2 regions of the Paenibacillus sp. YSY-4.3 genome follow, and region 2 is predicted to be linked to the other one. Evidence: riboswitches for the same ligand, from Rfam matches in the RefSeq annotation. Region 2 holds a riboswitch; the other holds the start of a gene.
What was found. A riboswitch is a leader RNA that binds a small molecule or an ion and turns the genes downstream of it on or off. The one in region 2 is predicted to bind ZMP and ZTP.

Region 1: linked by a shared signal. The riboswitch ahead of ACYUJT_RS18870 (DJ-1/PfpI family protein) and the one ahead of ACYUJT_RS22375 (TIGR01440 family protein) in region 2 are both predicted to bind ZMP and ZTP.

The regions. Positions count from the first base shown of each region.
Region 1 is NZ_BAABMC010000006.1:120,822-135,508, forward strand. Features, by position in the region: gene ACYUJT_RS18815 (GNAT family N-acetyltransferase) at 1-586, opposite strand, end outside; gene ACYUJT_RS18820 (DUF695 domain-containing protein) at 774-1,040, shown strand; gene ACYUJT_RS18825 (chloramphenicol phosphotransferase CPT family protein) at 1,312-1,908, shown strand; gene ACYUJT_RS18830 (TetR/AcrR family transcriptional regulator) at 2,011-2,562, opposite strand; gene ACYUJT_RS18835 (LLM class flavin-dependent oxidoreductase) at 2,757-3,800, shown strand; gene ACYUJT_RS18840 (DoxX family protein) at 3,818-4,189, shown strand; gene ACYUJT_RS18845 (phosphotransferase enzyme family protein) at 4,369-5,346, opposite strand; gene ACYUJT_RS18850 (sensor domain-containing protein) at 5,681-6,478, shown strand; gene nhaC (Na+/H+ antiporter NhaC) at 6,558-7,934, opposite strand; gene ACYUJT_RS18860 (tRNA dihydrouridine synthase) at 8,217-9,212, shown strand; gene ACYUJT_RS18865 (ATP-binding cassette domain-containing protein) at 9,261-11,528, shown strand; ZMP/ZTP riboswitch at 12,110-12,190, shown strand; gene ACYUJT_RS18870 (DJ-1/PfpI family protein) at 12,248-12,841, shown strand; gene ACYUJT_RS18875 (GNAT family N-acetyltransferase) at 12,887-13,354, shown strand; gene ACYUJT_RS18880 (GNAT family N-acetyltransferase) at 13,851-14,420, shown strand.
Region 2 is NZ_BAABMC010000009.1:172,881-187,567, forward strand. Features, by position in the region: gene ACYUJT_RS22305 (DUF1146 family protein) at 222-473, opposite strand; gene ACYUJT_RS22310 (F0F1 ATP synthase subunit epsilon) at 1,334-1,759, opposite strand; gene atpD (F0F1 ATP synthase subunit beta) at 1,821-3,221, opposite strand; gene atpG (ATP synthase F1 subunit gamma) at 3,371-4,231, opposite strand; gene atpA (F0F1 ATP synthase subunit alpha) at 4,547-6,061, opposite strand; gene ACYUJT_RS22330 (F0F1 ATP synthase subunit delta) at 6,077-6,625, opposite strand; gene atpF (F0F1 ATP synthase subunit B) at 6,622-7,113, opposite strand; gene atpE (F0F1 ATP synthase subunit C) at 7,216-7,428, opposite strand; gene atpB (F0F1 ATP synthase subunit A) at 7,527-8,291, opposite strand; gene ACYUJT_RS22350 (ATP synthase subunit I) at 8,325-8,702, opposite strand; gene ACYUJT_RS22355 (AtpZ/AtpI family protein) at 8,695-8,928, opposite strand; gene wecB (non-hydrolyzing UDP-N-acetylglucosamine 2-epimerase) at 9,033-10,199, opposite strand; gene upp (uracil phosphoribosyltransferase) at 10,242-10,871, opposite strand; gene ACYUJT_RS22370 (serine hydroxymethyltransferase) at 11,155-12,405, opposite strand; gene ACYUJT_RS22375 (TIGR01440 family protein) at 12,461-13,048, opposite strand; ZMP/ZTP riboswitch at 13,178-13,260, opposite strand; gene ACYUJT_RS22380 (arsenate reductase/protein-tyrosine-phosphatase family protein) at 13,325-13,909, opposite strand; gene ACYUJT_RS22385 (manganese efflux pump MntP) at 13,959-14,519, opposite strand; gene ACYUJT_RS22390 (DUF72 domain-containing protein) at 14,624-14,687, opposite strand, start outside.

The DNA.
Region 1 (14,687 bases), on a different contig from region 2:
TACAAAAAACGTTCAGGCAATAATACATTAAAATTCCTTGAGTGCAATCAGTTCCAAAACGTTGAGAAACGGGCAATCTTTCTAATGCAAATTTGTAAATAAGACGAAAATCATCTGCTTGACTTACATTTAGTTTTCTAATGCCTGTATGCTCAAATTCGCTTGATGTAAAGTCCATTGAAAATAGATGCTCTTCTACTGCTTTAAACCCAAACTTGGGATAAAAATCAAGAACCGTATTGTTGGCAAAGAGATACATGAAATCATATTTGTTCTCATATTCCTCTAAAACTTTGTTCATTAAACATGTAGATAATCCTCTTCTTCGATATTCAGGATGTGTCATAACTGTTCCAATTTGTATAGCTTTTTTCTTCTCTCCATTAATAATTAACTCAAGAATGTTTACTGAAACATTTGCAATAACCTTCTCTCCCTCAACAAATGAAAAAGGAATGTAACGTTCGCTCCAACCCCCTTTTTGATACCAATTTTCAAAACTTAAACCAAAAGTGTTGGTAGCAAGTTCGAAAAAACTCTTTCTAAGAGGTTCATTGTTTTTATAATCCTTCGTAAACTCCTGCATTGCATTCTCCCCCCCATAATCCTCAAAATCGACTGTCTTTATATTAATGGTATTATTCCGCGTTTGCTAGGTAGAATATGATTAGATATTTGCTTTACGTAATTTTCTGGTTTGGCAGTTCTGCAGGAAAATGGTGGGTATTTGTCGAAACAGATCATCATAATATGAAAAAGAAGGTGGTACAGAGATGTCGGACAATTGGAATACTTATTTTTCTGTCATAGATAATAAACCAGCTTCCTTCTTATTGGATTTGGAACCTTGGAAAAATGGTGAAAACGAACAGTATGTCTATTTGTACAGGCTAAGCGTTACACTAAATGACCCGAATGAAGATGGAGTTACTACCAAACAAGAATATGATGGAGAGTATGATGGTTGGGAAACTAAAGTAATAGAAGAAAAGGATAGTTTTCAAAAAAGATTGAAAAGGTTTTTCAAGTTGCAGGAGTAACCAGAGCTGCTCACTATTAGTCTGGAGCGGGACTTAATTCGGGGGTGTATTGGCTAAAAATAGAGCTTAACGAGTGAAAGTCTGTGGTCTAATTCTCCACAGGCTTTTTTGAGTTAGGCTCTGCTAACATTTAGTGTTGATTTTTCCGCTAAACTAACTGGCAGGATATTGCAATCGTTTATCGAATACTTCTGGGGTTGGGTAATTTTGTGAATTTTGTGAAAATAACGTTATCTGAAAATACGCAAATCTTATAGGTGAGGTGATTCGACTGGAGCAAGGACTCATTGTGTTGTTGAACGGAACTTCAAGTTCAGGAAAGACTAGTATTTCTATGGAACTGATCAATCAGAAAGAGATTCTTTTTCATCATTTATCAATTGATGATTTTTTTCATAACTTGAATGATTTTATTGATAAAAAATTTCCGGATTTTAAACCTGCAAGAGAAGTAGATGATCAAGTTATTGCACAAATCATTTTTGATCCCATAATCTCAATGTACAATTCGACAATTAAACTGTTTTCAGAAATGGGGTTGAATGTAATCGCAGATACGGTAATCGACAATGACAAGCGGTTTAATGATTATCTTGATGTACTTTTTGATTATCCTACATTGTTTGTAGGTGTCATATGCTCGAAAGAAGAACTCATTAGAAGAGAACAAATAAGAGGAGATCGACAGATTGGACTAGCAAGTTCCCAGTTTGACAAAGTATATAGCTTTAATGAATATGACCTTGAGGTAAATACGGAAGAATTGAATCCAACAGAATGTGCCGAAAAGATATTAAGTTTTATTAAGTCCGGTAAGGATTACTCCGCATTTAAGAAATTAAGCAAAAGAAATGTTAGTGTTTTATAGAAGGTGTGTAACCAGATCATTAGCTTAAAAGCATCTACAGCCACCGCCGCTGTAGATGCTTTTTTCATGCAAATAAATAAATTTGCATTTTCTTCATCTACATTATTCTAGTTTTATGTTATGCAATACTTGCTTTACGTAATCTTCTGGTTTTGTCGTGCGGTTTTGCATCCAATACATTGCAGCCCCATAAAGTGACCAGCTTAACATCACCGCAAAAGTCTCGATTTCTATTCGATTTTGGTTAGACCATTGTCTTTGCGCCCACTCTGAAAAAAAGGCTTGGAGTTCCTTTTTAAAGATCGTTTCTATTTGGGGTGTAAAAGCTTCATAACTTCGCTGACACTGGTTGCCAACCGATGTGTGGAACTTAATAATCGAGGTGAAAATCGACGTTATCGTCTCTTCGTTAATGACCTCATGCATACTTACTTCTTGAAGGACTTCTCTCATCACGCTTTCACTTAACACTTTCTCAAGCAAGTCATATTTGTCAATGAAATGATTATAAAATGTTGCACGATTAACCGTTGCAGCAGATGTAATATCCCCGATGGTGATGTTATTAAAATCTTTTTTCTTAGTTAACTCAATAAATGCGTCCATAATGAACTTACGAGTGCGAAGAATACGGGGGTCGATTTGTTTTTCCATAACATTCTCACCTGCCTTTTTGACATTTTTACCATTATGTTGGTTAAGCGATAGATCTGAAATACTGTCGATTGCTTATAGTTATCCAAATTGTTACATTAATTTTACTACAAGTGTTGTATAAGCGAAAGTTGTTGGGTAGGAAAAATCATGATTCGGGACACATTATTTAAAATTGACTAGGAGGTAAGAGGATGGTCGAATTTGAATTCGGAGTATATTCATTAGGAGAACGAATACCTGATGCAAGTGGAAACAGCCCTAATGCACAATCCAGAGTCGAAGCTATTATTCAAATGGCAAAAATGGCGGATGAAGCAGGCCTCGATATATTTGGTGTTGGCGAACATCATCGTCTGGATTTTGTAACATCTTCCTATGCCATGCTGCTCGCAGCGATTGCACGCGAGACGAAGAATATTAAACTAACCAGTACCCTATCCGTTATTAGCACAGCGGATCCAGTACGTGTCTATGAAGATTTTGCAACGCTTGATTTATTATCTAACGGACGAACTGAAATTATTGTAGGACGTGGGGCATTTTTAGAATCATTCTCTCTCTTTGGAGAAAGTCTAGATGATTATGATGAATTGTTTGATGAAAAGCTGCATCTGTTTATGAAATTGCAAGAGCAGGAAGTGGTTAGCTGGCAAGGAAAGTTTCGTTCTTCTCTTCAAAATGCACAAATAGCACCTAGACCCGTTCAGAAGAAACTTCCCCTTTGGATTGGGGTGGGAGGCACACCTGCAAGTGCCATTCGTGCAGGAAGACTTGGAGTAAATATGGCACTTGCCTTGCTAAGCGGTCGTCCAGAATCCAGCAAGCCATTAGTAGACCTTTATTGGCAAGCTGCAAGAGAAGCAGGTCATGATTTAAGCAATCTAAGGGTTTCAGTGACGGGGCATTCGTATATCGCGCAAACTGGAGAACAAGCGATTACCGAATTTGTTTCGCACTATAATCAATATTTCGGATATTTTTTAAAGGAGCGTGGTCAACAATTTCGAACGACGGAAGAGGAATTGATGCCCCAGAGAGCAGCAGGACAAATATTGGCAGTCGGTAGTGCAGAAGAATTAGCAGAGAAAATCTTGTATCAGCATAAGCTATTCGGGCATTCACGCTTCATGGGACAATTTGATCTGGGGGGTCAGCCATTATCTCGGGTAGAAAAAGCAATGGATCTACTGGCGAACAAAGTAGCACCAATGGTACGCAGGGCTTTATCTAAGTAACGTATAGTAACACGAAATTGAAGAAGGAAGTGAGACGTGACGTGGAAATATTAACTTATATCTTACAAGGAATCCTTGTAATCATGTTTCTATTTGCAGGATTTGGAAAAGTTACGGGTATCAAAATGCATGTGGAAGCATTTAATCATTTAAGATTGCCCCAATGGTTTCGATTTGTAACTGGAATTGTTGAACTAGCAGGGGCAGCACTTTTAATTGCTGGATATTGGGCATCAACTTTTGCAACGGCAGGTGCACTTATATTTGCTATTACAGGTGTAGGCGGCATCTTTTCACATATTCGCGTTAAGGATTCCTTTAAAGATACAGCAATGATTATCTTCTTAACCATTCTATCGTTTGTTGTATTAATTCATTATGTTTCGTAAATGATTTCCATTCTTAAGTAAAAGAAATGTTAGTGCTAATGGGTTATGATAGGGGTATTCTTCAGCACAGTTTAACAGGTGAGAGTAAAGGCGTAAGAGCCATTTAGACCTCTCTAAATGGCTCTTTTGTGTACTTACTAATCTTAGAGATTAATAGCGTTTTACAGTGTAAGAAATTTTTATTCCCAATAAGGTATACCATTGAAAAGAAACGATTCATTCTTTACATAGCAATTAATTTCTCTATTGGCTAATTTACCAATATGGTTTGGTAACCATTCATGAGAGTCTGGTAGCCCCAGCCAAAAATTCATTGTTTCAAGTTGCCCTGCAATAAAAAAACCTTCTAATAGTTCAATATGGTTTTCTGGTAACGAATAATAATTAGAATATGATTTAAGTAACTGGTTTCTGAATGAAGGATGAATATATGAAAAAGTCCAGCCAAGATCAAATAAATAAAAGCCAAAGCCACAAGCACCAAAATCGATAGGTCTCGCTTCTTTGCCATGAAACACAAAATTACTTGGAATCAAATCCGCATGAATCATGCCCCAATTGCTGGATGTTCTCTCGATAGAGTTCATCATATTAATTACACGTTGACCTGCATTCTGAAGTAGCTCAGTATCACCTACTTTAAGCAATCCTGCATTAGACTGCTCTTTAAGCTTTTCAAGTGATTGCAATATTCGAGAGCCATCAAATGTAGGACGTTCAAATAAACTGGGGGGGTTCCAATCCGATGATTGTCTATGTAATTTACCTATCATCTCGCCTACGTATCCAGCATCATCTAATGTAGTAATGAATGGTTTCTGCTCACCTTCCACCCATTTTAGTAAAGTGCATTTTGTGCTGTTTACATCTGTAATGAATTCCCCGTGAATATTCTTAATTGGTGAAGGTAGAGTTAAATCTGTATCCAAAGTTAAGGAGTGAAGCCAAACCATTTCTGAACGAATTACTTCTTGTTTAGTCCAATAACTTTCGATGGTTTCGCTGTTTGATATATGTAAGCGGAGACTATAGCAGTTGTTTTCTAGGTCAGTTATTTTATAGATAATATTTGCACTCTGTCCAATAAAGTCAATTGATCTACATGTTATTGAGTAGTTATTTAATGCTTCCTTTGCGATACTCAAATTATTATTCAATTCCAAATCTCTCCTTGTTACAACTGTATAAAATTATGATAACACATCTATTTGTTGGAATTATGTAATGTTTAAGTATATTTGTTTTTGACTACTTCGATCTTGTTTAAAGGGTGAATATAGCCACATCTTAGATAGGCAGCACTCATCCTATTTGAAGTCAGTGACGTTGACGGTTCGCAAAGAATAAATGAGATGATATAAGCAGATATCGATCCTAGCCTAAAGACTAGGTTCAGATACTCCCTGAGACGGTTATGACAAGCGAATCAGGCGGTTATAATAGGATTCATAACTTAGAACGTGAACTTATGAATCAAAGGAAGTGTTTGATATGAAGGCAACTGAAGTGAATGCCAAAACGCCGACAGGTAAAGTGAATTGGGTGCTTTTTAATCCAAAAACCTATGCAACGATCCTCTATTTATTGCTATCTCTCCCTTTAGGAATTATCTATTTTACAGTAGCGATAACGGGGCTCGCTCTTTCAATTGCTTTGATTCCCCTATTTATCGGGATACCCTTATTTTTTGGAGTAGCCAAGCTGTTGGATGGGATTGTGAGTTTTGAACAAAGCATAATTAGACAAATTTTAGGTTTACCGGCTGCTCCTGCTTCGTATACCTACAATCCACAGTCTAATGCTGGGCAGAACTGGTTTATGCGAATGGTGAGAGGTTTTGACGGTGGGTTATTTATTCGAAATCTGCTGCTCGTAACCATGAGATTTGTAACAGGCATTGTATTCTTTGTCATTATGATAACTGTGATTTCACTAGGGCTTGGATTTATAGCCCTTCCCGTCGTGCATATCATTTTGATGAATGAAATGCAGCTTGATATTTTGGAAAATAGTTTGTTCAGTTATTTTCATATCGATTGGACCTATAATCAGCAATATATGTTTTACGTAGGCGTGGGAGTTGTACTTTTTTGGATCGCGCTTCGCGTTGTGAATGGGCTCATGCAAGTTCAGCGCAGAATCATGTTTGTAGATGAGCCCTATCAAAGAACACAGCCGGCAATGCCTTTGCAAGATCAAACACAAGCATCAGTTCAGTTGCAATATTTTGAACACCCGGTGGATCAACCCACTCCGGAGTTCATGCAGCCAGCCTATAGAGAGCTTTAAATCAATAAAAAGAAAGAGGGGCTTGTGATTAAGCACCCTCTTTCTTTTATTCTACTCCAGCAGGGGCAGTTCATTGGTATCACTTACTTGTTCCCAGCGAGTTCCGCTGTAATTGCGGAATCAAGGCAAAGCCGAAAGTGAATATCGGACTTAACCACAGGAATGCAGCGAATGGGGCATATTCAAGAACCGGAACTCCAAGGGTCGCAGCGAAAAAAGCTCCGCTGACGCCCCATGGAATCAGAGGGTTGACGAGTGTTCCGCAATCCTCCAGGGTTCGTGACAGGGTTTTGGCCGGAATTTGTCTACGGGTATACTCATCCTTAAACATTTGGCCCGGCAGCAGAATGGATAAATACTGCTCCCCTGTCATGCCGTTAACGGCGATCGATGATGCGCCCGTCATAAGAACAATGCTGCTGCGCCGTTTTAGTGGCTCAATCCATTTACGGAACAAGGCTTCGATGACTCCACAGTGCTGCAGCAATCCGCCTAATGATAAAGCAATCAGGATCAGGGACACCGACCACATCATCGATTGCAGGCCGCCTCGGTTCACGATCTCAGCTACAGTCTCATTCATGATGGTACTCTTGTAACCGCCCTGCATCACACTGAACCAGCTACCTATCGAGGTTTGCTGTTGAACAAATGCCGTTATCAAAAGTCCAGTAACAATGCCTACTATTAATGTGGGAAGGATCGGTATACGCTTTGCGGAACATGCAATGACCGCAAGGGGTGACAGCAGCGTTAACCAGTGAAGATGAAACCCCCTTTGCAATGATTCCTTGATGGACTGAATAGAGCTCAAATCAATAGACCCGGTTGTCGGGATCAGAAGAAATAATATCGTTGTGAAAATTAACGCGGGCACCGTTGTATACATCATATTACGAATATGTGTATATAAAGAGATCCCGGCTACTGCAGGTGCAAAATTCGTCGTATCGGACAGCGGAGACATTTTATCCCCAAAACAGGCGCCTGAGACAATTGCCCCCGCTGCCAGAGGAAGTGAAATTCCCGTTGTCATGGCAATTCCCATCAAGGCGACACCGACCGTGCTGACTGTGGTGAACGAGCTGCCGGTGAACATCGATACAATGATGGTGACATATAACGCGCTCACTGCAAAATAATGCGGTTCAATATAATCCAGTCCATAATACAGTATGGTCGGCACGGTTCCGCTCATCATCCAAACGGCAATTAATATTCCAATAAGCGAAAGAATCAAGATCGGCATAATCGCGGATTGTATGCCTTGAATGATAGAGGATTCAAGCTTCCTCCAGGAAAATCCGTATAAGTGTAATATGGCGGCAGTGCCGATCGTTGCGCCCAGAAGCGGGATATGAGGCTCTGCCTTGAATATAAAGATCGAAACAAACAGAAATGCAAGAATGAAAACGATAAGACTAATACTTTGTAAAAAACTAAGCCGTCGGTCCATGATGCTGGAGCTCCTTATAAATGAGGTTAGCGGTTGAAGATATGTGTCCCCATCCGCCTTTTATCGCCTTTTTACTTTTATGCTTTTGGGCTTTTTCGCATTGAAGCACGTAGGTACTATAAACGATAAGCTGAGATCGAGTCAATGTTAAAAAATACATTCCATAATGTATCCCTGAGCACTTCTGGTTGATCATAAGTGATGAGGCATGTTATAAGTGTAAAAGATGTGGAACAGTATACTTAAGAATAATGGACGAGAGTTTGATGTCGTTTCTATATAATGAAAGGATTTGAATTTGATTTGATAAATAACTTTTGGCGTGATTTACCACGACCCTTTTTTGTGCTTGCTCCAATGGAAGATGTGACCGATGTAGTGTTTCGTCATGTGGTGAGTAAAGCAGGCAGACCTGATGTTTTTTTTACAGAGTTTGCAAACACGGAGAGTTATTGTCACCCAGATGGGCACAAAAGTGTGCGTGGACGTTTGATATTTACAGAAGATGAACAGCCTATGGTTGCACATATTTGGGGAGATAAGCCCGAATATTTCCGTCAAATGAGTATCGGGATGGCAGAGATGGGGTTTAAAGGCATAGACATCAATATGGGCTGCCCTGTTCCAAATGTGGCATCGAGAGGGAAGGGCAGCGGCCTTATTCTTCGCCCTGATGTTGCCGCAGAAATTATCCAAGCAGCAAAAGCGGGAGGACTGCCTGTAAGTGTGAAAACAAGGCTTGGATTCGAGGAGGTAGACGAGTGGCGTGAGTGGCTAACGCATATATTAAAACAGGATATTGCGAACCTTTCTATTCATTTGCGAACAAGGAAAGAAATGAGCCAAGTGGATGCGCATTGGGAGCTGATTCCGGAAATTAAAGCATTACGCGATGAAGTAGCACCCAATACCCTTCTAACCATTAACGGAGATATTCCTGACCGTGAAACAGGGCTGAAGCTTGCGGAGCAATACGGTGTAGATGGCGTTATGATTGGGCGGGGAATATTCAGCAATCCGTTCGCTTTTGAAAAAGAACCCAAAGAGCATAGCCCGAAAGAATACCTGGACCTTCTAAAGCTGCATTTGGATCTTCATGATCAATATATCGAAGAGCTGCCACGTGCCATGTCAGGGCTTCAGCGTTTCTTCAAAGTATATGTCAAGGGCTTTCGCGGGGCTAGTGAATTAAGGCATCAAATGATGAGCACCAAGTCAACGGATGAAGTGCGGGCACTGCTTGATAACTTTGAAAAAGAATGTGGAGGTTCATACTGATCAGAAGGACAATGGGTGAAATATATACGGCATAGAAGGGATGGTAAAATGTCAGAAATAAAAGATGAGATCATTTTAAGAGGGCTTAAAGAAAATAATCTGAAAAATATAGATTTAAACATTCCAAAAGAAAAAATCACCGTATTTACGGGTCTGTCAGGCTCAGGCAAGAGTTCTGTTGTATTTGATACATTAGCAACGGAAAGCAGAAGACAAATGACCTTGAACTATCCCCTCTATGTCAGAAATCAAATGCCAAGGTATGAAAGACCTCAAGCCGATCTGATGCAAAACTTAAGCCCGGTTGTAGTTGTGGAACAAAGGCCTATAGGGGGCAATTCACGCTCAACCGTCGGCACCTTTATGGATATCCATCCATTGATTAGACTTTTGTTCTCAAGAATAGGAGAGCCAGCCATAGGCTCTGCTAGTGATTTTTCAAGTCAAAGCTCCTTTGGCAGATGTCCGCAATGTGGTGGATTCGGGGAGGTCATTACACCCGACATCAATAAGATGATCGATTACGATAAGTCGCTTCGAGATTATGCCGTGAAATTTAAGCCATTATCACCTTCCGGTTGGCAAGGCAGATGGATGATGACCGGCGGATTGTTCGATCCGGATAAACCCATTAAGGACTACTCCGAAGAAGAACTCCGCCTGCTATTATACGGTCCCCCGGAAGGCGAAAAAGTCTTCGCACCGTTTCACACGAAGAACGGACCTCAACCTCATGAGTGGGACGGGCTATTGCCCAGATTTATGCGGCTTTATATTAATAGAGATGTCACAAAGTTAAAAGAAGTGTCCCAAGATGACGTCTTGGCTGTATCCACACATGCATTGTGCCCAACCTGCCAAGGTTCTGGCCTGAACCCAAAGGTGTTGGAATGTAAAATAAAAGGTTTAAATATAGCAGAATACGACCAATTAGAGCTGACAGAATTACTTGAGGAACTAAAGAACATCAAGGGACCTATGGGAGCATCGATCGCACTCCAAGCGATTCCACTGATCCAACAACTAGTAGACATGGGATTAGGTTATTTGAGCCTTTCCAGAAAAATGGGCACTCTGTCCGGCGGCGAAGCGCAAAGAGTAAAAATCGCTCGACATTTAGGGAGCAGTCTGAACAATATCACATACATATTCGACGAACCGAGTGCAGGACTTCATCCAGAAGAAGTGGACATGTTAATACAGATGCTGCAAAGTCTTAAAGAACAACATAATACTGTAATCGTCATTGAGCACGATCTATCCGTAATTAAAGCAGCAGATGAAATCATAGAGATGGGACCAGGAGCAGGTGTACATGGAGGAGAAGTGATCTATCAAGGGGAATTAGAAGGACTAAAAAACTCTCCCGCTGCTACCATCCTAAATTACAGCCTAAACATAAACAAAAATCCAAGAGATATAAAAGGTCATTTTACAATAAAAAATGCAAGTCACAATAACTTAAAAAATATAAGCGTAAACATTCCTAAAAATGTCTTGGTCGCTATATGTGGAGTATCTGGATCAGGTAAAAGCTCCTTAATGCTGGAAGCATTCGCGGAAAGTTATCCAGAAACGATCATGGTAGGGCAAGGTAGTATAGGAATTTCTAGCCGTTCGACACTAGCTACCTATATGGGAATCATGGATGATATTCGCTCCATATTTTCGAAGGAAACAGGACGACCAGCCGGTTTATTCAGCTTTAATTCCTTAGGAGCATGTCCTGTCTGCGAAGGAAAAGGAGTGATCACGCCAGACGTTGCATTTGCAGATCCGGTGACGATCCCTTGTGAAGCATGTGCCGGTACGAGATATTCAGACGAGGCACTGTCATATCGATATCAAGATAAAAATATTGTAGAAATTTTAGGTTTAACGATCGATGAGGCTATGACCTACTTTCAGATGCCAAAGATCATAAAAAGAGTGAATACGCTAAGAGACGTAGGATTAGGGTATCTAACCTTAGGACAGACGACAAGCTCGCTAAGCGGAGGGGAAATCCAACGTCTGAAACTTGCCAGCCACTTGCAAAAAGAAGGCCAGATCTACCTATTGGACGAGCCATCCTTAGGACTGCACACGAAAGATAATGGAAAACTTCTAGACGTATTTCAAACGCTTGTAAACAGAGGCAATTCCGTGATCATCATCGAACATAATCTAGATTTTATAGCGGCGAGCGACTGGGTCATCGAACTGGGTCCAGGAGGAGGGAAACAAGGGGGACATATTATATTCGAAGGAATACCAGAAGAGATGTTGCATGCAAAAACATTGACAGCGAAATGGTTAAAGTTGACCTCCAACTAATTATCCTGCTTTGATGAACATGAGCTTTGCCCGCAGGTGAACAGCCATAACTTTCAACTTCCTGGGCGGATGCTTACTGATGCCCGCATATAAGATGCGATTAAGCCAGGGACAGTAGGGAGTCGTTTGTTGTGTACCTTATTCTATTCGAATTTTCATATATAAACTCGCCCAGGAAGAGAAAAGCTGTATATGTATATGAAAATTCATATATATTGGCTCATTTAACCGTAATTCGGCTTATTATACTCGAAATATCGAATACACTCTTAGGAGCGCAACAAGGTCACGCACGGTCAGCAGAATGTGATCTAGTTGGACAAGAATCAGAGGGGATGGAAATCATGTTTCCAGAGTGAATTAACAGGTCATAGGGAGGGGAGTGCAATCGCCCACGGTGCATGACCCTCTTTCTTTATTGTCTAGTTGTGGGGATAGTGCAATATTGTTCTAGCTCCAAAGCCGTGAAACGTATCATAATTCATTTAATATTAAAAAGTATCGGAGCAGTCAAAAAAATCACACTTGGAAATTACTGTTGTAACATTCAGAAATATTTGATATATATTGAGTAGGAATTAATTGGTATGTGTGACTGGCGTAAACGTGGGGTACCACGAGGGAGCACATATGATCATAAGCCGTACGCCTGGGCAAAGTATTTGGTCTGTAGACCAGATGCTTTTTTTATTTCATGATGAAAGGTCAGGTGCGTAATGATGAAAATGGCTTTTATTCTGTTTGACAAGATGACCACACTTGATTTTGTCGGTTTTTATGAAGCAGTAACATGGATGGGGATTCTGCAAACTAAAGAAAATGTGACATGGGATTTTTGTTCGAATAAGGAAGAAATTAAAGATGACCGAGGATTAACTGTAAAAGTAAATCATGTTTCCCCTGACCTATCAGGCTATGATTTGATATTTATCCCCGGAGGGTTATCTACAAGGCAACTAAGATATGATACGGATTTTATATCATGGATTCAGACTGCCCGAGATGTAGAATACAAAGTGTCCGTTTGTACGGGGGCTTTGATTCTGGGGGCGGCAGGATTTCTAAATGGCAAAAAAGCAACAACGAACCCATCTGCTTACGAGCTATTGGCCCCTTATTGCTCCGAAGTTGTTAAGGAGCGTTTTGTACGGGATGGAAACATCTTTACAGGCGGCGGAGTATCCGCTTCAATTGACCTGGGACTGTATGTCATTGAATCGCTCACAAACGAGGAAGTGGTTCGACAAGTTCAAGAGAAGATGGATTATCCGTACTATCCATCAGGTAAATTAGATTCAGACCATATTGTTTAAAGATAATTGGATATTTGGGGGAACTTAAAGGTGCATATTCGATCGTTGGAACAAAAAGACCAAACTGATGTTGAAGAAATTATGGCAGGTCATCCTCTACAGTTTCCTAAGTTCATTATTGAGAAATACCCTGCACGTTGGTCGAAATTTTTAAAATCGAAGGAAGAAACTCAGAATGATGGTTATTATGTAGCCGTTGACGGTAAAGATAAAGTTATAGGTCATGCAGGTTATATATATCATGAGGATGCAGGTCGTTTTGAAATCGTCGGAGTGGCTGTGAAGAAGGGCTATCAACGACAAGGAATCGGACAACAATTAATCCATACAATATGCAATAAAATTACGGATTTAGGCAGTAATGAGGTTATGCTTTATACTTTGGGTCATGTGGACAACGGAACAACCTTATCGTTCTATCAAAATATTGGTTTTGATATGGTTAACTACGAAAAGGATTTCTTTATTTCTGATTACCATAGAGTTACATTCGTAAAGACATTGGTTCGCTAAATATAACAAGCATTTGGGATACGAGTTCAGCACAATCCAATGGGGTTGTGCTTTTTTAAGTCTAAGCAGAAGGGTTCGGGAATTAAAATATAATCTATACTTTCCATCTTTGGTGTATAATTTTGGTAGTTTAGATATATTGGCTGGCGTCTATAGTCGGTGACTCCAGTTGCAATTGTAATTGGATAATAGAAATAGCCTATGGAAAATAGCAATTTCTCATTACACTTCAGCAATAAGCAAGAAGAGTTATCTTCTCTGCAGGGTTACAATAGAAAGAAAATAGGATAACTACTAAGCAACTTCCATGAACATGAAGTGGCGTACATAGACATGTCGGAAGCTGTTAGGATACTCGTGTTGCTTGGGATAAACTAGGATGAACCGTATGGAAGGAACGTGATTATTATTGGGACCCCAATAGGCATTGTGGACTGGGGATGAGCTGGAGTTTAAAGACTTTCAATAAAAAAAGAATACATGGAGCGGTGACGGAATGAACATAGAAGCAGTTTTTGAACAGTTTCCTAACCTGAAATCAGATGGTTTCATGTTGAAAAAGATTGAAGATGATCATTTAGACGAAGTATTTGAAATCTATGACAATGACAAGGTGTTTAATTACTGCGGCATTCTACCCAAACACAATAAAAAGACTGTAAAAAATATGATTGGCCATTTTGAGAGAGATTATAATAAAAGGTCAAGGGTGAAGTGGGGGATATTCGCCAATCCTCAACCGGATCGTTTGCTTGGAATAATTGAAGCTGCCGACTTTAATCAAAAAGTGAACATGGTGACGATTGGCTACTTTTTAGCTGAATCCCATTGGGGAAAAGGTATCGCTTCGGAAGCGGTGAAAATTTTGCTCAATTTCTTGTTCGTGGAAGTCAACGTCAACAGAGTTCAGGCAGAAGTGATGCCTCTCAATGAAAATTCTAAGAAGGTACTATTGAAAAACGGCTTCATCAAAGAAGGAATGCTTAGACAAGCTGCATTATGGGCAGGAAAGGGAATTGTCGATTTAGAAATATACAGTATTTTAAAAGAAGAATATGTGAAATGATGAAAAGAGGACTGCACAATAGGAAATCGTTCATAGTGCAGCTTATTCTATTCGAATATTGATATATAAACTCGCTCAGGAAGAGAAAATCGGTAAATATATATGAAAATTCATATTTATTCGATCACTTAGCGGTAATTAGGCTTATTATGATCGAAATATCGAATACATATCCACAAGAGCAACGAAAAATGAGCGTATCTAGCAGAATAATCTATTTTTTCTGGACGTGGACGGTGAGAACCCATGTTTTCCGAGTAGGTGGTT
Region 2 (14,687 bases):
ATCATGTAGAAATAACACGAATCATAGAGAATTCCGTCTTATTTGCAAGCAATCACTAGTTCCCCTTGGCATAATCCTTATTCACCATTGTTGACACAATGTTTTGATGTTATTCGACAAACTTCACGCTGCGCATTATTACGCATCCAGGCTCCCAAGACCCCCAAAAATTCTCGTTAACCTCAAATAGTCTAACACACTTATAACCAAAGACTTAGGAATTAAAACATATAGCGAAGCATCTGCGTATATCCCAAGTACTCCAATATGAAGGCTGCAACAAACCGTCCCAGCACGATGGCCAGGAGCAAATGAAGCAGCTTGCCTTGCGGCCCCTTTGGATGCCGGATGAATAAATCCAGCTTGAGATTTTGCAATGCCCACCAGGACAGGACAATGCAAGCCAGCGATATTAAAATGGCCGTCAGGCCATTCATGCCAACCGAAGTCGGTACTGAATCCATGGGATTCATATCCGTGCCCCCCGCCTTGTTCTATACTTATGCAACCGCCCCGGAAAGGGTTAATACACTCTAAATATATATCGGCAAGCATAATGTAAAAAATTTATAGACCCTTTATATCATACTTGCCTGAGTGATAATAATCCAGTCTTTCTTTCCGCTCACAGCACTTCCATTTGTATATTTTTTCAAAACTTGTTTGACCGTGCCGCATCCACAAAAACACGCTCAGAATATTTGCCTCACTTCGGTCGTATAGATGCTTATTCATTCCCCATAATCGACATTTTTCTGCTTTGAAGCAACATAGCTCTATGTTACAAAATATTGTTTAATTCCGCTACATCGAATTTGCAGCCGTGGATACTATATCCAAATTCATGCATTCAAGTCAACCATACAGCATTTATCGTAATTCCTTCGGCAAGTTCTGCCAAAACTCTCACAAAACGTTCTGGGACATTATTCGTGCATAAGAATAGCAAAGAGGTTTTAGAGCAAGGCTCCAGTGCGTTGTTTCATACTGTTGATTCTTTAGTAAATGGCAAAACACTCATTTCCCCGCTGACCATCTTCCATTAAAATTATTCAGAATCAGGCCAATGTCCCAAAACAGATTGCATCTTAAGTCGGTCAAAAAAGGGGCTAGGGGAACAACTTTGACCCACTATTAATTACTACATTTTACAACTACCTCCTAATTTATACTTCTTTTTAATGAAGGTTGCAGGCGGAGGATTACAGGCGGCTGATCGCAACTTCCCTTATTAATGAAACCAAAACTGCCTTCAATGCTTCGCCCCCATAGTTTCCTACCATAAAAAGAAAAACTGAACACCGGGGTGTTCAGTTTTTCTTTAGGTTTGCAATTAATGATGCTTTTTGATCTTTGCGTTGCCGGACACATTAATTCGTGTAGAAGCCCTTTGCAGAGCCAGTTCAGCACGACGATGATCAATCCGATCCTGATTGCTGCCCGCAGACAACCTGCGCTCAGCACGCTCTCGCGCAGCTACCGCGCGATCGACATCGATCTCCTCCGGAAGCTCAGCGCTTTCTGCGAGAATGATAACCTTGTCTTTCTGAACTTCAACAAAGCCACCATGCACCGCAATTGTGGTCGAATTTCCACCGGATTTAGCCACAATTGGAGCAACTTGAAGCGGTGTTACCAGCGGAACGTGATGCGGCAAAATCCCAAGTTCGCCCTCGACACCGCGGACGGTCAGGCTATTCACCTGTTCGGAGAACACCACATGTTCCGGCGTAACAATTTCCAATAAAAAGGTGCTCACTAGTCATCCCTCCTGTTCGTGGGACAGTTCATTTCTGAAGCATCCGAGTTCACGGTGCGTGTTACAACGTTTTTGCTTTTTCTACAGCCTCTTCGATCGTACCAACGTAGAGGAAAGCCGCTTCTGGAAGGGAATCGTGCTTGCCTTCAAGGATTTCCTTGAAGCTGCGAACTGTTTCAGCAATCGGCACGTATTTCCCTTTGATTCCGGTAAACTCCTCTGCAACGTGGAACGGCTGTGACAAGAAGCGTTCAATTTTCCGTGCACGGGATACGATCAGTTTATCGTCCTCAGACAGCTCATCCATACCGAGGATCGCGATGATATCCTGCAATTCCTTATAACGGGCTAAAAGCTGTTTAACGCCTTGTGCCACATTATAGTGCTCTTCGCCAACGACTTCAGGCGTCAAAATCCGGGAGCTGGAAGCCAACGGGTCAACCGCAGGGAAAATCCCTTTCTCGGAAATTTTACGCTCAAGGTTCGTCGTAGCATCCAAGTGAGCAAATGTCGTCGCAGGAGCTGGATCCGTATAGTCATCCGCAGGAACGTAAATCGCTTGGATGGAAGTAACGGAACCTTTCTTCGTCGACGTAATCCGCTCTTGAAGCTGACCCATCTCTGTAGCAAGCGTTGGTTGGTAACCTACCGCCGAAGGCATACGTCCAAGAAGGGCGGAAACCTCTGAACCCGCTTGAGTAAAGCGGAAAATGTTATCGATAAAGAGAAGAACGTCACGACCCTCTTGGTCGCGGAAATATTCCGCCATCGTAAGGCCGGCCAAAGCTACGCGAAGACGTGCGCCTGGTGGTTCGTTCATTTGCCCGAATACCATCGCCGTTTTACTGATAACACCGGAATCGGTCATTTCATGGTACAAGTCGTTACCTTCACGCGTCCGCTCGCCTACGCCGGCAAATACGGAAATACCGCCGTGTTCTTGAGCGATGTTGTTGATCAGCTCTTGAATCGTAACGGTCTTACCAACACCCGCACCACCAAACAGGCCGATCTTACCGCCTTTGGCATATGGAGCAAGCAAATCGATAACTTTAATACCAGTCTCAAGAATTTCCGATTGTGTCGACAGCTCTTCAAATGTAGGCGGGTCGCGGTGGATCGGATTTCTGTCACCCGAAGTTACCTGTCCTTTATTATCAATCGTGTCTCCAAGCACGTTAAATACGCGGCCCAGAGTCACTTCACCTACTGGAACAGAAATTGGAGCGCCCAAGTCTACTGCTTCCACACCACGTACAAGACCATCGGTCGAGGACATGGCGATACAGCGGACAAGGTTGTCGCCCAAGTGATTGGATGCTTCCAGGATTAGACCGCTGTCTTCATCCTGCGCGCCCTCTTTCACAATTTTAATAGCGTTGAATATATCCGGGAGTTGTCCGCGTCCGAATTCAATGTCAACAACCGGACCCATTACGCTAACAACGCGTCCTTTGTTCATTATAGTTGTTTCCCTCCTTAAAGTTTTGCGGTGCTAAGCAGCCGGAAGACGTTCGCATGAGGAACATCACTTCCTTACAATGGCTGAGAGCCATACAGTAGCGCCTGGCGTTCCTGCATATCCGCAAACTATCATCGAAAACGAAAATGCTAGCCTTGGGCGTTGGCACCCGCCACAATTTCCGTAATTTCCTGGGTAATAGCCGCTTGACGAGCACGGTTATACGTCAGGGTCAATTCGTTGATCATTTTCGTTGCGTTCTTCGTTGCGCTGCTCATTGCTGTCATCTTCGCTCCAAGCTCACTCGCCTTCCCTTCCAAAAGGGCACCGAAAATCAGTGTTTCAGCATACTTTGGAAGCAGAACTTCAAGTACAGCTTCAGGTGAAGGCTCATACTCGTATTCCGCTGTCGGTCCGCTCGTTTCGACACTGTCGAATGGAAGCAAGCGATCTACGGTCGGCAACTGGCTCATCGCATTTATAAATTTGTTATAGCAAATATAGACCTCGTCAAATTGTTCCTCTTCAAAGCCCTGAACAGCCGCGTAAGCCAAAGACTTAATATCGGCGAATTTCGGCGAATCAGATAATTCGACGACATCCTTCAGCACAGGAAGCTCCCGGCGATTGAAGTAGTCCCGTCCTTTGCGTCCGATAACGTATAGACCGTATTCGGATTGGGATTGGTGCTTCTGGTTGATTTCATCCATCACTTTACGAAGAATATTCGTATTGTATCCGCCAACGAGCCCGCCGTCAGCCGTAATAACAATATAGGCCGTCCGTTTTACGGGGCGAGTCACGAGCATCGGATGCGTAACTCCGTCAGTGCTGGAAGCGATGCTGCTCACGACTTCTTTCAGCTTCTCTGCGTACGGGCGGGAGGATTGAGCCTTCTCTTGCGCTCTTCTAAGCTTGGCCGAAGCAACCATTTCCATCGCCTTCGTAATCTGACGGGTGTTCTGAACACTCTTGATTTGACGTTTTATCTCGCGAATCCCTTTTGCCATGATTTCACCACCCTCAAACTTTGGCTAAAGGCCAAAGTTACTTCGAAAGCATTACTCAGTTTTGGCAAAGCCAAAACTCGCATCGTAAGCATTATCTTGCTTTGGCTGTAAGCCAAAGTTACTTCGAAAAGCATACGCTTAACTTCACGTAACGTATTCTCAAATTTCGGCTCTTGCCAAAGCTAATCAGGCTACAGACCTGATTAGAACATTGTCCCGCTACAGGCTAAACGCGATCCAGCTTTGGCAGAACCAAAACGAGTATTCTTATAAGTAATCATGAACCGGCAAGCTCAGCCGATTCATGAAGCTGTATTAGTTAGATGCGGAAAAACCTCTTTTAAACTTCTCGATAACTTCTTTCAGTTTTTCCTCGTTTTCTGCCGTCAAATCTTTCGTGTCGCGGATCGACTGCAGAACTTCTTCATGCTGACTGTCCACAAAAGAGAGGAATTCAGCTTCAAAACGACGCACATCGCCAACTGGAATATCGTCAAGATATCCCTTGACTGCCGTATACAAGCTAATAACCTGCTTTTCAACGGAAAGAGGTTGGTTTACGCCCTGTTTCAGGATTTCCATCATACGGGAACCACGAGTCAGACGAGCTTGCGTCGACTTATCGAGGTCAGAACCGAATTGGGAGAATGCCTGAAGCTCGCGGTATTGCGCCAAATCCAGACGAAGCGTACCAGCAACCTTCTTCATCGCTTTGATTTGTGCGGACCCCCCTACCCGGGATACCGAAATACCGACGTTGATCGCCGGACGTTGACCGGAGTAGAACAGGTCGGACTCCAGGAAGATCTGACCGTCCGTAATGGAGATAACGTTCGTCGGAATATACGCCGATACGTCAGAAGCCTGGGTCTCGATAAATGGAAGCGCGGTAATCGAACCGCCGCCCAATTCATCACTCAGCTTCGCTGCACGCTCCAACAGGCGGGAATGCAGATAGAAGACGTCACCCGGATATGCCTCACGGCCCGGAGGACGGCGAAGCAAGAGGGACAACTCACGATAAGCAGCCGCTTGCTTGGACAAGTCGTCATAAATAATCAGTACGTGCTCGCCTTTGTACATGAAGTACTCGGCCATCGCAACGCCTGCATATGGTGCGATATAAAGAAGCGGTGACGGCTCCGAAGCGGATGCCGTAACAACGATCGTATAATCAAGCGCTCCATGACGGCGAAGCGTCTCAACCACGTTAACGACAGTCGATTGCTTCTGTCCGATAGCTACGTATACGCATTTTACGCCATTGCCTTTTTGGTTAATGATCGTATCGATCGCAATAGCAGTTTTACCCGTTTGACGGTCACCGATAATCAACTCGCGCTGTCCGCGGCCAATTGGAACCATCGAGTCGATCGCTTTGATCCCGGTTTGCATCGGCTCATGAACCGACTTCCGGTCGATAACGCCCGGCGCATTGTTCTCAACGGGACGGAATTCCGTCGTTGCGATAGGTCCTTTTCCATCTATCGGCTGGCCCAGCGGGTTCACGACGCGGCCTAGCAGAGCATCTCCAACAGGTACTTGCATGATTTGCCCGGTGCGTTTAACTTGGTTACCTTCACGAATATCGCTGTATGGTCCTAGAATAACAACCCCAACGTTGCTTTCTTCCAGGTTCAGCGCAAGGCCAAAAACGCCGTTCTCAAACTCGAGTAGTTCGTTTGCCATGGCGTTCTCAAGCCCGTGGACGCGAGCGATACCGTCACCAACTTGAATAACGGTGCCGACTTCGGCCACTTCAATTTCCGATTTATATTGTTCGATCTGACTTTTAATCAGCGTACTGATTTCTTCAGGTCTGATACTCAAGTTTTTCACCCCTATCTACAGTGCTTGTCTTCGAAAAGACTTCTCAAACCGTTCAAGCTTTCCAGCCAAACTTCCATCATACAGCGTATCGCCGATTCTGACTTTCATTCCGCCGAGCAGATCCTTGTCAATCTCGTTCAGAACACGAATTTTCTTGTTGACCAAAGCGCCAAATTCGTCCGCGATCGCCGCCTTCTCCTCTTCATTCAGAGGGTAAGTCGTATAGACCGTTGCGGTAGCCAGTCCAAATGCTTCGCCAGTAATTTTGATGTAGCGGTCTAGCAATTCCGGCAAAATTCCGATTCTTCCCCGTTCTACGAGAAGCTTCACCAATGAGACAACAGACTTCGACAGTTTGCCCTCCAAGGCTCCCTCAAGCGCTTCCCATTTAGCTGCTTCCGAAATATTCGGGGAAGAAATAAATTTCTGTATATCTTTATCCTCATTAAAAGCATGTACGAGAGCTCTGATTTCCTGTTCAACTTCCAGTGTACGCCCTTCCTGCGCTGCAATTTCATACAGGGCTTTGGCGTATCTGCCCGCTACAACAGCTTCACGGCTCATGATTTGCTACCTACCTCTTTAAGATATTGGTTAACAAGCTTCTCTTGTTCTTCTGGATTGTTCTCGACCTCACGCTCGATCAGCTTAGAGGCAATGTTGACAGAGAAAGTACCAATCTCGCCGCGCAAGGAATCGACGGCTTTGTTTCTTTCGCTCTCGATATCGCGGATCGCTTCGTTCTTCATGCGAGTAGTGTCCTGCTTCGCCTGCTCCAGCAAATCACGCGCTTGCTTGCTGCTGCTTTGTTTCGCTTGCTCGATGATTTCATAGGCTTCTTGACGAGCCTGATTAAGAGCAGCCTTCTGCTCCTCGACATAGACATTTGCCTGCTCTTTCGTTTGCTTCGCTTCTTCCAGTTGCCCGAGCACCAACTCGCGGCGCTGCTCCATTACCGCAAATAACTTACTGAAAGCGTATTTGCTAAGCAACCAATAAAGAATCACAAACGCAATTATGGTAATGACAATATTCTCCCAAAGGACAGTCACCGAAGTCACTCCTTTCCGTTAATAATAGTTTCTGATTATTTCTATGCTCTTAAAACGAAGGCGCGGATGGCATAGGCCCTCCCCGCCAAACCGAAACTATTATTAAGAGAACATGATCAAGAATGCAATAACTGTAGCCGCAAGAGGTACTACCTCGACGATACCAACACCGATAAACATTGTTGTTTGAAGCGGTCCACGTGCTTCTGGTTGACGAGCGATGGATTCCACCGTTCTACTAACGATCATACCGTTACCAAGACCTGCGCCAAGTGCGCCCAAACCAACTGCGATAGCTGCTGCCAAAAATTCCATTGTAAATATCCTCCTTAAACTATTCTCATTGTGATTTTTTTAAATATAATAGATCTCTTCCGGGGCGAGCCGGATGCGGCTCGTGCCTTCCGAGTTTATTAATGATCTTCTTCGTGAATCGTTGTCTGTGCAATGTATACCATCGTAAGGATCGTAAATATGAAGGCTTGAAGCGCGCCGATAAATATACTGAACCCTTGCCATACGGCCAAGAATGGAATACCTAAGAATCCCATCTTCAGAATGACCGTGATCAGAACCTCGCCCGCAAAAATGTTTGCGAACAAACGAATCGCAAGAGCGACCGGTTTTGCCAGGTTCTCAATGATGTTGAGCGGCAAGAAGAACGGATACGGCTCGATATAATGCTTCAGATAATGCTTGCGGTTCAGCTTAAGACCAAGGTAGTTCATCAAGATGAATACGACGATCGCAAGCCCGGCCGTTACCGATATGTCCGCTGTAGGCGATTTCCACCAAAGCAGTTCGACATGATTCCCATCGCTAAGGCCTCTTGTCGCTTCAATAATGAAGCCCAGAAAGCTCTCCTCTTTATGAGCCTCTGTAATAATACTGAAAGGCAATCCAAGCAGGTTGGATATGAAAATGAACAGAATAAGCGTAAGCCCTAGGGATATGTAAGGCTTCCCCTTCTTCAGATCCATCGCGCTTCCGACAATCCCCTGGACAAATTCGACTACCCATTCCATAAAATTTTGCATTTTGGAAGGGTTTTCGACAGAAAGATTGCTAACGGCCAGTCTGCATAATACAAACACAATTAGCGAACTGACTAGCAGCATGAAGATTGCGGAAAGATCAAGATTGAATCCCCCAAGATTAATCACCGGTGCTGAATGCATGTGTTAATGTTCACCCCTTTCCCGATTAAGCTGTTAAGATTTGTTTCGGAGCCCGATCACAATGCTCGCCGGGATGGTCAGTAGCTGCGGCACAAAAAGTCCGATAATGGCGGATACTAGCGATACCTGTTCGAACTTTGCCGCAACCATGACTGTAATGAATACCAGACAAATTCTAGTAATGAAACCAAAGTTGAATTTCCGCTGTTCCTGACTAACTGCAAGCTCAACCAACTGCCGTACCTTGATGGACAAATATCGGACATATAGCAGTCCGACAACTAATCCCAGAAACAATCCGGCCAATAACGGCCTGTATTCCGGGGCAAAAGCCCATCCAAAAAGAACTGCGGAGAGCAACAGGAACGTTAACCGGGATACGGCTGTAACAATGGAACCCAAATCATCCATTTTGCGCCCCCAAAAACTTTTTGATAAGTACGAATATGTTGACGATTCCTGACAAGAGACCGATTATGGCTCCAATGGCAACCCAATAACTTGGACCGCCAAAACGCTCCACCAACCATCTTGCACCCAAAAAGCCGATCACAATATACATAGCCAGCAAAAAGCCCGCTCCACCAATGGCAGCGACGGCAATCCAAGGATTACCATTATTATCAGGAATTTTCATATCGGACAATCCCAACTTATTTTACTGAATGTGTCTACTTTTTGTCAACGAATGCATTCAAAACCGTACAGTATAACTGTATGCTATCTCGTTCAAAAACACAATTATTGATCATTCGAATTTGTGAACTTTCTGTGAAAATCCTCGGGACGATGATCAATTACACCGAAATGGTGATATATCGCATTGACAATTCTTTCGGATGCCTTTCCGTCTCCGTAAGGATTTGCCGCACGACTCATAGATTCATACAGCGAACTATCCGTCAGCAGTGCCTTGATCCGTTCATAAACCATCTCCTCATCCGTACCGACCAGCTCAAGCGTTCCCGCTTCAATCCCTTCCGGACGCTCCGTCGTATCGCGCAGCACAAGCACCGGGACGCCAAAGGAAGGAGCTTCCTCCTGCATGCCGCCCGAATCCGTCACGATCAGATGAGTGTGCGGATAAATGTTGTGGAAATCCACAACGTCAAGAGGTTCGATCAGTTTGATGCGCGGATGTTCTCCCAATGTGGCATGCGCCGGCTCTCTAACCGGAGGACTAGGATGCACCGGATAGACGATGGCGACATCCTCGAACTCGTCAGCAATGCGCTTCACAGCACGGAAAATGTTCATATGCGGCTCGCCTTGCGATTCCCGGCGGTGAGCCGTCATAAGAATCAGTCGTTTTCCGGTGGCAAAGTCCAGCGCTGAGTTCCAGTAATTAGGCTGTACTGTATATTGAAACACATCGGTTATCGTGTTGCCTGTGATATATATACTTGACTCCGGCTTATTTTCCTTGCGCAAATTGTTGGCCGACCACTCGGTCGGGGCAAAATGCAGATCCGCCAGAACTCCCGTTAATTGGCGGTTCATCTCCTCCGGATATGGCGACCATTTATTCCAAGTGCGCAGTCCTGCCTCGACATGCCCAATTTTAATACCTTGCAGAAACGCTGCATAGCTTGCCAAAAAAGTGGTCAGCGTATCCCCATGGACAAGCACGATATCCGGCTTCGCCTCGCGCAGAACGCTCTCCAAGCCGCCCAGAACTCTTATCGTGATTTCATTGAGGGTCTGATTCGGCTTCATGACATCCAGGTCATAGTCCGGAACGATCTTGAACACCTCGAGCACCTGGTCCAGCATCTCGCGATGCTGGGCAGTAACGCAGACCACCGATTCGATATGCTCCTTATGCTTCTGCAACTCGAGAATTAATGGAGCCATCTTGATCGCTTCAGGCCTGACGCCAAAAATTGTCATTACCTTGATTTTAGACATGATAATTCCTTTCCTTAATTAATATCGCTTAATTGCGATACGTTATTTTGTACCATAGAGCCGATCGCCTGCATCTCCCAAACCCGGAACGATGTAACCATGCTCATCCAGTCGCTCATCCAGCGCGGCAACGTAAATGTCTACGTCCGGGTGAGCTTCCTGAACGGCTTGTACACCTTCAGGCGCAGCAATCAGGTTCATCATTTTAATTTGCGTGCAGCCGCGCTTCTTCAGCACATCGATCGCCGCGATCGCCGATCCTCCTGTAGCCAGCATCGGATCGATGACAATAAGCTCGCGCTCCTGAACGTCCGTTGGCAGCTTCACATAATATTCCACAGGCTGAAGCGTCTGCGGATCGCGGAACAGTCCCACATGGCCTACCTTGGCTGCAGGGAGCAGCTTCAGCACGCCATCGAGCATCCCAAGGCCTGCGCGAAGAATCGGAATCAATCCGAGCATCCGGCCAGAGATAACCTTCGCCTCAGCTTCACAGACTGGGGTCTGCACTTTAATGGATTCCAACGGAACTTCTCTCGTAATTTCATAGGCCATCAGCGTAGCCACTTCATCCACCAATTCACGAAAGTCCTTCGTGTTCGTTTGCATGTCTCGAATAAAAGTCAGTTTGTGTTGAATCAAAGGGTGATCACATACCACCAATTTTCCCATATTTGTCCCTCCGGTTTATAGCTGAATCTTCTTAGGATGACGATCCTTTACATCAAATGATGCACAAATCCTGTTTATTATATCACTGTCTTTTTCCGATTGCTACGAACTGTATCAACATGACTTCCGCCTTGCTTCGAATGGCCTACATAAAGATCCTATAACGACTTATTCCCTATGTAGATAGCCCCCATGTTTCTAGAAAAAAAGGGCGCCCCTCACCTTAAGGTTTCGGGACGCCCATTGTCATTCTAGTATCAGCTTACGGCTTCTTCAGCCCAAATTATTCGTAACGCAGTTCAGGATACAGCGGGAATTGATCCGTTAGCGCACTAACCTGCTTACGGGCTTGATCCAAGACAGATTCATCCTTGGAATTTTTAAGAACGTTAGCAATAATTTGTCCGATCGTTTTCATCGCCGCTTCATCCATGCCACGGGAAGTAGCTGCAGGCGTACCAATCCGAATGCCGCTAGTAACGAACGGGCTGGTCGGATCGAAAGGAATGGCGTTTTTATTCACGGTAATGCCGATGGAATCAAGCAAATGTTCCGCGTCCTTGCCCGTGATATTCAGGCTGCGGGTATCGATCAGCATCAGATGGTTGTCCGTACCGCCGGACACCAGGTTGAGGCCTTCGCCAACAAGTGTTTCAGCCAATACTTTCGCGTTTTTGACGACGTTCTCTGCATAAGTCTTGAACGATGGCTGTAGAGCCTCTCCCAAGGCAACCGCTTTGGAAGCAATCACATGCATAAGCGGTCCGCCTTGCGTACCCGGGAATACCGCTTTATCGATCGCTGCTGCCCATGGCTTGCGGCAAAGAATCATGCCGCCGCGCGGACCACGAAGCGTCTTGTGCGTCGTTGTTGTAACGAAATGCGCATGAGGAACTGGATTTGGATGCAGGCCAGCAGCAACCAGACCCGCGATATGGGCCATATCTACCATAAAGAGCGCGCCTACATCATTGGCGATGGAAGCCATTTTTTCAAAATCAATAATACGCGGATAAGCGCTGGCTCCAGCTACAATCAGGCGAGGGCGGTGTTTGAAAGCCGCTTTGCGCACTTCATCATAGTCGATAAGGAAAGTATCTTCCTGTACGCCGTAAGCTACAAAGTTATACATCAGACCGGAGGCATTAACCGGGCTTCCGTGCGTCAAGTGACCGCCATGGGCCAGGTTCATGCCAAGAACTGTATCACCAGGCTTTAGTGCAGCCAGATATACAGCAAGGTTCGCTTGAGCGCCGGAGTGCGGCTGAACATTGGCATGCTCTGCTCCGAACAATTCCTTAGCACGGTCACGGGCGATATCCTCTACGATATCCACGTGTTCACAGCCGCCGTAAAAACGCTTGCCCGGGTATCCCTCCGCATATTTGTTCGTCAACACTGAACCCATCGCTTCGATCACCGCTTCGCTGACAATGTTCTCGGAAGCAATCAGCTCGATGTTGTTCCGTTGGCGCTTAAGCTCCAGATTCATCGCTTCCAGTACTGCAGGGTCTTGTTTTTTCAAATGATCCATTGTCCAAAATCCTCCTTATATTAAAAAATGATAAACTGTGAAGACACTTCAAACATCAATCGCACAGATGCGAATCCTGCACCTCTGGCAGCTTGTAGACCGCTCGTTCCCCGCCGATCAGTTTCGGCCGCGTCCAGGCTGCGGTCACCCTAGCCTGCCCGATATACCGCCGCGCAGGGCGATAAGGAACAGCCACATGCTTCAGATGCATGCCGATCAGCGTCTCGCCGACATCTAGGCCAGCATGAGCCTGAATGCTCTCCGCCAGGCAAGGCTGTTTCAGCTGGCGATATGCCGCAGCTGCCATCGAGCCCCCCGCCTTCGGGACAGGCACTGCCGCAACTTCGGTTAAACCCAGCCGCTCCAGCATAGACCGCTCCATAACCAGCGCCCGGTTCAAATGCTCGCAGCATTGGAAGGCTAGCTCAAAGCCATGCTTGCTCTGCACATCGGCAAATCCGGCATACAATTCTGCGGCTATATTCTCTGCGCCAGCCGTACCGATCCGCTGGCCCGCCACCTCGCTTGTGCTAGCTCCGATGACGATCAGATGCCCGGAACCGAGGGAAGCTGCTGAGACCAGTTCTTCCAACACCTCGGCCGCTTGCTCGCGAAGCGATTGCTCCGTTAGTTCTCTATCCATTATCGTATCCACCCTTCATAGACAAGCTTGCCTATATTATACCTAATAACAACGAGGGATAGTGACGGCGGCGGGTGCATTGAATTGTCTGAAATGACGAAAAAGAGCATGACGCAGCAGATGCGTCGTGCTCTTTGCCCAGGCGACCGGCCGTATATTCCGATGCTCCATTGTGGTTTGATCCACTATCGTCGCCAGTTACATCGGATCCATTTCCATTCCACTTAAGAATAGTACATGCGCGTCACAATTGCAACCCGCTTTTTTGCCTTTTCATTAACGAAAACGCTCTCTCTCGAGCTTCGTAATGAGCTTCTCCAAGGCGGCGCTGATCTCTTGGGCCGTAAGGTCATAATCCTGACGGCTGCCTCCGAACGGATCGGAAATGTCATATCGCGGCATCCGCTGCAGCAGTTCGCGAATCCGCTGCTCCTTGGCCTGTTCCAAAGCTTGTCCCAGTGCGCGGCTCAGCTCGAGATCAGCGATCAGCCGGCTCAGCTCGGCCTGCTCAGCCAGAACAACCTCATCTTCCTCTACATATTCCTTCAACGTATAAATTTTATCCGCCTTCTCGGGGAAAGCAGCTATCGCCTGCTGCTTATGCCCCCCAGTCAGCGTAAGTATGATATCTGCCCATTCGATCAATTGAGCATGAAGCGGGGTGGACGTGATCTGGTCATAAATGCCCAAATCCTTCAGCACGCCCTCGGCATGCCGGGAAATCGGCAGCCCCGCCACAGCAGCAACGCCCGCCGAAGCAACCTCCGCATCTATCCCCCGCTCCCGCGCCAGCTTGCGGAATATTCCTTCCGCCATCGGGCTGCGGCAAGTATTGCCGGTGCATACAAACAATATTCGCAAGCCTGTTCACCTCCAGCTTATATCCGGTTGTATCTTATGTGACATTGTATCAAAAGATGAAAATTAGTCCAAACGCAAGCAATATGGCGCCGCCCGCCGCTTCCCCGTATTCCCCCAACCGGTCACCTACGCCCCGGCCAAGCAGCAAGCCCAGGATCGACATAATTCCGCCGAATACAGCGAAAGCAATGACCGTCAGCAGCAGGTCGCTATGGAACATGCCCAGGGATACGCCTACAGAGAACGAATCCACGCTTACACTCAGGGAAAACAGCAATATTCCAAAAAAAGAACGGTAATCCACAATCCGCTCATTGCCGCCAAAAAGAGAGCTCCATATCATATGCCCCCCAAGAAGCACAAGCAGACTGCCGGATACGTACTTCGACAAGCCTCCCAGCAGTTCCCCTGCGTATTGCCCGGCTACGATGCCCAGCAGCGGCATCAAGAAGTGAAACAAAGCAACCAGAAAGCTGATCCGGAACATTTCCATGCTCCTTACACCGCGCATGCCTATTCCGATTCCCAGGGAAAAGGCGTCCATTCCCAAAGCCGCGGCCATCAAAGCAATCGTTAACAGTTCACCCAGCCGCTCGTATACTATAGCCATAACGCCACACTCCCATGTCCGAGGTTGTTTTAGTACAACCATATGCGAACCTGGGATGGTTCATGACAAGCTTTTGACCGGTACGCTGCAACTTATCCCTCCGGTTACTCGCCGAACAAATCAAGCTGGGAAGGCGGCAGCTCCGCTGGCTCCATCCCGAGGATCTCC